Regions from separate parts of the Dethiothermospora halolimnae genome, predicted to be linked through region 1. Evidence: riboswitches for the same ligand, from Rfam matches in the RefSeq annotation. Region 1 holds a riboswitch; each other region holds the start of a gene.

Region 1 (3,291 bases):
GTTGCTAAGGGTTCATTAATCCCGACTTGTTAGTTGCTGGGGGATTCGTAATCCCCCAGCCTATTTTTTATAAGCATATACTAAACTATCGGCAATAACCTCTGCCATATCCATAATCAATGATAATCGTACATTATGAAGACTAAATCCAGTGAAACCTTGGGATATATCCACTATCCCTATTATAGATATATCTCCAATGGAAGGGAGTTTCTTTCCCACTCCTTTTCCGGGATATATTGGTTTGTTTCTTATCTGAATTTTTCCCACATCATTTTTTTCTCCTAAGCAAGCATCTATGGCTATTATAAAGCCAAAGGGATGTTTCTTTTTTATATAATCTATTCTTTCCTTTATATTTATAGCATGAATAGGGTTTTTTAATGTTCCATATATATGAAAAGGGAACTTTTTATTTTTAAGCATGGTACCTACTAGGGGACCTAAACAGTCTCCGATACATTTATCGGTTCCTATACAAACCACTACTATTTCGTTATGGAAATAAGGGTGTATATATTCACCAAGTATAGAAGTGCTATTATTATCGTCATATTTTAATTCCATTTTTTTTGTTTTCAAGGTAATTCCCCCTTATATATGATATGACTATGCTTTTAAAAAGGGGAATAGTACTTTTTAATTAAAGAAGAAAGGGCAAAGAAGAAAGAAGAAATATAAAAACGTAGGGACAGGGCATGCCCTGTCCGGGGGACGGCCATAAAATATCCTTGGAGAAGTAGCAGAGAATTCATTCTCCGTTACATCTTGTTGTTGTGGCTTATTAACCCTGTTGTTGGGGGATTCGTAATCCCCCAACCTATAAAAATAAATCCCATATTAATACATAAATTTTCTATAACAATAAATAATATTACTAAAATAACTTTATTATAGGAGTGATATAAATGAAAAAGAGATCTTATTATCTTACTTTATTATTAGTACTTACTGTTACCACGGTGGCATTGATGTTAAATATGCAAGCTTAATTTAAAGTTAATGTTATCACATAACTTCCTAATCTAGGTCAAATCAAAGCCCTTAAATGCTAATGTTAATGTAAATACTTCAAGTTCAAGTTTATTATATGCCACCGTAAGAAGGGTGTTAAAATAAAACAGAATGTTTTATTACCTTCCATAATAATATATAATGTATGTGTAATGGAGATAAGCGAATATATTGGAGGTTATTATGGGGGGCATAATTACAATTTTTAAGGAAGAATTATTTATATTACTTCTTTCTGCAGCACCTATTTCTGAATTAAGAGGGGCGATACCAGCAGCTATTACTGTACTTGGTTTTAGTCCTTTATATAGTTTAATACTAGGGGTGATTGGTAATACTATACCTGTTCCTTTTTTACTTAAATTATTAAAACCATTGTTTGATTTCTTTGGGGAAACGGGAGCCTTTGGAGGAATAATAACATGGATTAAGAAAAGAACATTAAAGAGAAGTGATAAGGTAAAAAAATATAGTATAGTAGGTTTATATCTTTTAGTTGCCATACCATTACCGACTACAGGGGCATGGACCGGGTGTTTAGCAGCAACCCTGTTTAATATAAAGTTTAAGCATGCTTTTCCTGCTATATTATTAGGAATATTAACATCAGGAATTATAATGGTATTAGTAACAACCCAGGCAACATGGCTTGCTAAATACTTATTTGCAGAGGTGTAATTAAAGAAGAAAGTGTAAAGAAGAAAGAAGAAAAAAAATGTAGGGACTGAATATATTCAGTCCCCCTGTCCTATGAAGAGGCAGGGGGAACAGAATAAAAATTTATTTCCACAATAACAAAAAATATTGACACTATTTCACCAATATGGTATCATCATATTAATATAAAGAAACTGAATAAAAATCTTGATGCCTTATCAAGAGCGGTGGAGGGAAAGGGCCCTATGAAACCCGGCAACCAATGGCTAAGCTATACGGTGCTAAATCCCGCAGAATGGAGATTCTGGAAGATGAGGTGACTCGTGAAAACGACCTCTTCTTTTTAGAAGGGTTTTTTTATTATGTAATATAATAGGGAGGTTTAATCTCTATGTTGGGCCTCAATATATTAGGGCTCTACAAGGATTATACTATTAAAGATTTTTAATTCCATTGAGTTAAGGGATGGATAATCCCTTGTTGTTGGGGGATTCGTGACCCTCCAACCATAAAAATAAAGGAGGAAAAGAAATGAGAAAATGGCTATTTACATCGGAGTCAGTTACAGAAGGTCATCCAGATAAAATGTGCGACCAGGTTTCAGACTCTATACTTGATGCAATATTTGAAAAAGACCCAAATGCAAGGGTGGCTTGTGAGACGTCGGTTACAACGGGACTTGTATTAGTTTCTGGGGAGATTACTACTGATTGTTATGTTGATATACCAAAGGTTGTTAGAAAGACTATTGAAGGAATAGGATATACTAGAGGAAAATATGGATTTGATAGTGAAACTTGTGCAGTTCTTACGGCAATAGATGAACAATCTTCAGATATTGCCATGGGAGTTGATGAGGCTTTAGAGCATAAGAATAAAGAAGAAGATGAAAGAAATTTAACGGGAGCAGGAGATCAAGGTATAATGTTTGGATATGCATGTAATGAGACAGATGAACTTATGCCCCTTCCAATATCATTGGCCCATAAATTAGCAAGAAGATTATCAGAGGTAAGGAAAAATGGAAAGTTACAATATCTAAGACCCGATGGTAAGACCCAGGTTACAGTTGAATACCATGATGATAAACCGGTTAGGGTTGATACCGTGGTTATGTCAACACAACATAGTCCCAATGTTGATTTGGAAACTATAGAGAAAGATTTAATAGAGCATGTTGTAACAGAAATTATACCAGCTGAATTATTAGACGATGATACAAAGTACTATATAAATCCAACTGGAAGATTTGTAATAGGTGGTCCCCAAGGGGATGCAGGATTGACAGGAAGAAAAATAATAGTTGATACCTATGGTGGCTATGCAAAACACGGAGGTGGAGCTTTCTCAGGAAAGGATCCAACAAAGGTTGATAGATCAGCGGCCTATGCAGCTAGATATGTGGCTAAAAACATAGTTGCTGCGGGACTTGCAGATAAATGTGAACTACAACTTGCATATGCAATAGGTGTAGCTAAACCGGTTTCAGTTTTAGTTGATACATTTGGCACAAATAAAATAGAAGAGTCTAAGATAGAAGAGTTAGTTAATAAGCACTTTGACCTAAGACCTGCTGCTATAATAAAGGATTTAGACTTAAGAAGACCTATTTATAAGCAA
Region 2 (3,291 bases), on a different contig from region 1:
TTATTACAATCGAAGACGATGATAAGACAATTGTTATGTGGAAATAATAATATCATAATGTAAGCGAGAGAGGAGAAAGTTAATGGAAAGAATAAGATTTGAAAAACTTAATATTTCGGATGAAATTAAAAAAGCTGTAAAGGACATGGGGTTTGAAGAGGCTAGTCCTATTCAGACTAAATCTATTCCTTATTTAATGGATGGAAAGGACGTTATTGGTCAGGCACAGACTGGAACAGGAAAAACTGCTGCCTTTGGAATACCTACATTAGAAAGAATTGATGCAAGTAATAAAACGGTACAATCTTTAATCTTATGTCCAACAAGGGAGTTGGCTATACAGGTATCAGAGGAGATAAGAAGAATATCTAAATTTATTAAAGGTATAAATATACTTCCTGTATACGGAGGGCAGCCTATAAATAGACAAATAAAAGCTCTTAAAAAAGGAGTTCATATAGTTATAGGAACTCCTGGAAGAGTTATGGATCATATGCGCCGTGGTACTTTAAAGATGGGTAATTTAAAAATGGTTATATTAGATGAAGCAGACGAAATGCTTAATATGGGATTTATAGATGATATTGAAACAATACTACAAGGTACTCCAAAGGAAAGACAAACGGTATTATTTTCAGCTACTATGCCCAAGGGGATATTAAAAATCGCCAATAAATATCAAAAGAACCCTAAAAAAATTAAAGTGGTCCATAAAAAGTTAACAGTACCTAGCATTGAACAATATTATTTCGATATTAAACAAAGAGATAAGTTAGAGGTTCTTACCCGTTTAATGGATATGTATAGCCCTAAGTTAAGTTTAGTATTTTGTAATACAAAGAGAAAAGTTGATGAACTTGTAATAAAACTACAAGGCAGAGGGTACTTTGCAGATAAGTTACATGGAGATATGAGACAACGTCAAAGAGATAGGGTAATGAATAGTTTTAGAAATGGTAATGTCGAAGTGCTTGTTGCCACAGATGTTGCAGCTAGAGGTATAGATGTGGATGATGTGGAAGTAGTATTTAACTTTGACGTTCCCCAAGATGAAGAATATTATGTACACAGAATTGGTAGAACGGGAAGAGCAGGAAGGACAGGTAAGGCATTTACCTTCGCTGTAGGTAAAGAAATATATAAACTAAAAGATATACAAAAGTATACTAAAACTAAAATTAGAAGACAGAATCCACCATCAGCAAGTGATGTGGAGGAAGCTAAAAGTGAGATAGTGTTAAACCAAGTTAAAAATATTATAAGCAAAGAAAAACTAACTAAAGAAGTTAATCTAATAGAAAAGTTTATTGATGAAGATTATGCATCAATTGATATTGCTGCTGCTCTATTAAAATTATTAACAGATAGAACTGATAAAAATTCCGATTCTCCAGAGGCTGATTTTGGAGATACAGGAGCAGAACCCGGTATGGTACGTCTTTTTGTAAATGTAGGTAAAAAAGATAAGATAAGACCAGGGGATATCGTAGGAGCAATAGCAGGTGAAACAGGACTTAAAGGAGAATTAATCGGAGCTGTCGATATATTTGATAAATATACCTTTGTTGAGGTTCCAGAAGATAGTGGAAGAGAAGTTATTAATGTAATGAATAGAAATAAAATCAAAGGTAAAAATGTAAATATAGAACCTGCTAATAGAAAATAAATAAAAAATTGTTGACAAAGAAATTACTATATGATATTGTTATTAGCAACAAATTGGATATCCTTATTAGGAGATAGGGTAGAGAGTTAGCTCGTTGACCCTACACCAACCTACTTGATTAAGTAAGGTGGTTCTGCTAACATCGATAAGGAGGACGGTTAAAAATCCCCTTAACGATGCTTTAAGGGGATTTTTTATAATTAAATATTTATTCTTATCCAGAGAGGTGGAGGGACTGGCCCGATGAAACCCGGCAACAGCCAATCTAAAGATTGGAAATGTGCTAAATCCTGCAACTATTGGTTGAAAGATAAGAGATTTTTATAGATTGAGTCTATATAAAACACTTCTTATCTTTAGGGGGTGTTTTTTTATTATTAAAAATAAAGGAGTGCTGTATATGAGTAGAAACTATATTAATGATACCATCTGTGTTCAAGGGGGATATAAACCTAAAGTTGGAGAACCTAGAATAACTCCCATTGTTCAAAGTACCACTTACAAATATGAAGATCCAAATCATTTGGCTGATATATTTGATTTAAAAGAAGAAGGACATATGTATTCTAGAATAAGTAATCCTACAATATCTGCCTTTGAGGAAAAGATAGCTCAATTAGAAGGGGGAGTAGGGGCCCTTGCAACGGCTTCAGGTCAGGCAGCCACATTGATTTCAATATTAAACATATGTAAATCAGGAGAGCATATTATAGCTTCTTCAAACCTTTATGGAGGAACCCATACTCTATTTTCCACTACGCTAAAAAAGATGGGTATAGATGTTACATTTATAGATCCAAATCTTAGTGAAAAAGAAATATTAAGTTATGGAAGGAATAATACAAAGACCTTGTTTGCTGAGACAATAAGTAATCCATCACTAAATGTATTAGATTTTGAAAAATTTAGTAATGTAGCTAAAAAGTTAGAGGTTCCTTTTATAGTAGATAACACATTCCCAACTCCATATCTATGTAATCCATTTAAATATGGGGCAAATATAGTGATTCATTCTGCAACTAAATATATAGATGGCCATGCTACCAGTGTAGGTGGAGTAATAGTAGATGGAGGAAACTTTAATTGGGATAATGGTAAGTTTAATGAGTTAGTTGATCCAGATCCAAGTTATCACGGTATTAGTTATATAAAAGAGTTTAAGGAACAAGCCTATATAGTAAAAGCTAGGGTACAACTTTTAAGGGATATGGGCTCTTCATTAAGTCCATTTAATAGCTTTTTACTAAACTTAGGAGTGGAAACTTTACATTTAAGAATGGAAAAGCACAGTGAAAATGCTTTAAAGCTTGCTAAATATCTAGAGTCTCATCCTAAAGTAGCATGGGTTAACTATCCTAAACTTAAAGGAAACATAAACTATGAATTAGCCAATAAATACTTAAAAAAGGGCTGTAGTGGTATGTTAACATTTGGAATAAAGGGAGGGAAGAAAAAAGCAATAGAGTTTATAGAAGAATTAGAACTGGTATCTTTAGTTATCCATTTAGGGGATGCTAGAACATCTGTGTTACATCCAGCAACTACTACCCATAGACAACTAAGTAAAGCCCAGCTAGAGGAATCTCTAGTAACGGAGGACATGATAAGGGTTTCTGTGGGGATTG
Region 3 (3,291 bases), on a different contig from region 1:
TCAAACTTTTTAGTTAAATTTTTATCTCCTGTTGGATGTATACAATTATCCACATCTGATAACACAGGAACACTTAAAGGTGTTGTTGTTCTAATACAAATTTCAAAAGATTTACCAAACATAGGTTCTAACTCATCATAAATTTGTTTAAGTAGATGATCTGTCATACCTTTCTCATCAAATATAAAAATATTTATATCTGGGTTGTACTTAGTAAAACTTCTTTGAAGTTTATCAGGCACATCAAAGACTCCCCTTGTATCTATTAATATAATACGTTTTAATTCATATTTTCTTAATACCTTTTTAAACTTTTTCGATGCCTTTAATTCAATTTCTATGTCAAATAATTTATTATAAATCAAATTTTCCTCAAACAATTTACAATAAAACAGTATCTTTTGATTTTCATTTTCACATTTTTCTAGCTCTACCAATTTGATAAGATGTTTTTGAATTCTCTTTATATATTTTTTTATCCATGTTTTTAATTCCTCTATATCATCAATTTGATTTATAAACTCCTCTATACCTTCAAAATCTTTTTCACTACTAACTTCATCAAATGCTTTTTTAAATGATTCTAATTCAAATTTTACTTTATCTTCAGTTCTTGTTAAATAATTTTCAAATATATAATTCACTTTAGGAATAAATTTATAAGTATTATCTTTATCATAATTTATAACATATATAATATTAGTTTTAGTCTTGCCATTAATATTATCCTTGTGAATATATGTTCCAATTTCTTTATCTTGTATACACGTACTAATAATTCTTGACTTTCCTATTGTTGATCGTCCCATAAAATTTAGAACATATGTATCCTTGTCCATAACCTCTTCCCCCTTTATTTTTATATTTGAACATATAATTCAATGCCTTAATTTAATAGATTTTAAAAATATATATTAAATTAAACCTTTTAATTTGTTTATTTCTACATTTTTCACTTAAATCCCTTCAACAGTTTGTATTTTCTTATCAATTATTACTTTAATTTTCTGCATAAAAACAAAATATATTGATTCAAAACATCTATCTTACAAAATAACCCACTAGATATACCTTTATTAATTCAGTCTACTGATTCTTCCCTACTGTTAATTAATATATAATTTCATTAATCCTTCTTATAATCTGTTCTTTTTTTATTTTTTTCATTTTAAATTATACCCAAACACAATAAAAAACACCTATTCCCATAGATGCCCCTTACTCTATCTGAATATATTCTAATTTTCCTTAGTCTCTACACCACAATCTTAAAAGGCAAGTAGGTAGCTCAAACAGTTAATTTGTGTTTACGGACACCTACATGGGGTGCTGTACCATCTATCATAGCTACTTTAAGTTTTGGTACAACTACACCATCAATGGAGCCGTTATCTGATGAACAGTGATGATATTCGATATCATAACCTTTGTTTAGCATCTCTTTTCCAATACTCTTCATTAAAGATGATTTCCCTGTACCTGGTCCACCCTTTAATATAAATATCCTATTTGCATCCTTCTCTATAATATTATCATAATATGAATAGAAACCCTTTGAAGTATTTCCCCCTGGAAAAACCCTTTTAATTTTACTAGACACAATAATCAACTCCTTATTATTTGATATTCATTCTCGTTTTCATATTCTATCTAGTATATATATTATGATTTTTAATATATACATGTGTTTGTCCCATACTTTTTTATTCTAGATGTTTTTTTACTAAAAATTAAGTTTATTTATCACCAAATACTAGTATGAAATCATTTCTAAAAAAAATCTATTGACATTTGTTTTAGTTATAAGTATAATGTTAAGCAACAAATAAATACAGAACTCTTATCAAGAGAGGCGGAGGGATCTGGCCCTATGAAGCCCAGCAACCGGTGTTAATACACAAGGTGCTAATTCCAGCGGTATATGTATACCGAAAGATGAGAGAGGAATAATCGCACGTGAACCTCTTTCATTTAGAAAGTGGTTTTTCTTTTTTTTGAAAAGAAAAACCTATTGGAAGGGGTATTTCTATATCTAAAATGTTTTAGTACATTAATCTATTAAAGGGGTGGTGGTCTAATTGATAAAAGTAAATAATTTAACCAAAGTATTTAGAAATGATGATAGTGAGTTTTATGCTCTTAAAAATATAAATCTTAATATAAAAGAGAATGAGATATTTGGAATAATTGGTTTAAGTGGGGCTGGAAAATCAACACTTATTAGGACCTTTAACCGTCTTGAAGAACCTACCAGCGGAAATATAATTTTAGAAGGTAATGATATAACAAAATTTAATAAAAAGGAACTTAGAAACATGAGAAAAAAAACAGGTATGATTTTTCAACATTTCAATCTTTTAAGTTCTAGAACCGTTGCAGATAATGTGGCTTTACCCTTAGAACTTTCTGGACATAAAAAAAGTGAAATAAAGGGAAGGGTTAAGGAATTATTATCCGTTGTTGATTTGTCTGATAAGGAAAACTCTTATCCGTCACAGTTGAGTGGTGGTCAAAAACAAAGAGTGGCAATTGCAAGATCTCTAGCCAATAAACCTGATTTATTACTGTGTGATGAAGCCACATCAGCCCTTGATCCTCAGACAACAAAATCCATACTAAATCTTTTAAGAAAAGTAAAAAATGAATTTGGATTAACCATAGTTCTTATCACTCATCAAATGGAGGTAATAAAGGAAATCTGTGATAGAGTAGCCATTATTGAAGATGGTGAGATCATAGAACTTAATACAGTTGAGGAAATATTCTCTAATCCAAAAACAGAAACCGGCAAAAGTTTTGTTTCTAATATAAATCACAGTATTAAAGAAGAGCTTAATTTCCCAAAGGAGCCAAATTCTAAGGTGATTAGATTAAAATATGTTGGAGATGTATCTAAAAGACCTATTATTTCTCAAATAATAAGAAAGTTTGATATAGATGTTAATATTTTATCTGGAAATATCGATGAACTTATGACCACAAGCATTGGAAATTTGATTATACAAATATTTGGAGACAATGAAAAAATTAAAACTGTCACTGAATGGTTAAAAACTGAAAATATAAGGTTGGAGGTGATTTGGAATGGATAATTTTATCGACCTTTTACTACCGCCATTTCTAGAAACTATATACATGGTATTTGCTTCAACTCTTGCTTCATTACTTATAGGTTTTCCTTTAGGAATATTACTAGTAATCACCGAAAAAAATGGCATATGGCAAAAACCAAAACTTAATTATATCTTAGGAACAATAGTCAATGTAAGTAGATCATTTCCATTTATTATT

The links. A riboswitch is a leader RNA that binds a small molecule or an ion and turns the genes downstream of it on or off. The one in region 1 is predicted to bind S-adenosylmethionine.
Region 2: linked by a shared signal. The riboswitch ahead of V6137_RS03285 (O-acetylhomoserine aminocarboxypropyltransferase/cysteine synthase family protein) and the one ahead of metK (methionine adenosyltransferase) in region 1 are both predicted to bind S-adenosylmethionine.
Region 3: linked by a shared signal. The riboswitch ahead of V6137_RS04265 (methionine ABC transporter ATP-binding protein) and the one ahead of metK (methionine adenosyltransferase) in region 1 are both predicted to bind S-adenosylmethionine.

What each region holds. Positions count from the first base shown of each region.
Region 1 is NZ_JBAKFX010000025.1:13,803-17,093, forward strand. Features, by position in the region: gene yyaC (spore protease YyaC) at 61-582, opposite strand; gene V6137_RS11110 (COG2426 family protein) at 1,198-1,692, shown strand; SAM riboswitch class I at 1,884-1,989, shown strand; gene metK (methionine adenosyltransferase) at 2,203-3,291, shown strand, end outside.
Region 2 is NZ_JBAKFX010000005.1:56,970-60,260, reverse strand. Features, by position in the region: gene V6137_RS03290 (DEAD/DEAH box helicase) at 83-1,666, shown strand; SAM riboswitch class I at 1,727-1,818, shown strand; SAM riboswitch class I at 1,878-1,983, shown strand; gene V6137_RS03285 (O-acetylhomoserine aminocarboxypropyltransferase/cysteine synthase family protein) at 2,067-3,291, shown strand, end outside.
Region 3 is NZ_JBAKFX010000006.1:103,187-106,477, reverse strand. Features, by position in the region: gene V6137_RS04275 (hypothetical protein) at 1-839, opposite strand, end outside; gene V6137_RS04270 (P-loop domain-containing protein) at 1,289-1,600, opposite strand; SAM riboswitch class I at 1,838-1,942, shown strand; gene V6137_RS04265 (methionine ABC transporter ATP-binding protein) at 2,079-3,092, shown strand; gene V6137_RS04260 (methionine ABC transporter permease) at 3,085-3,291, shown strand, end outside.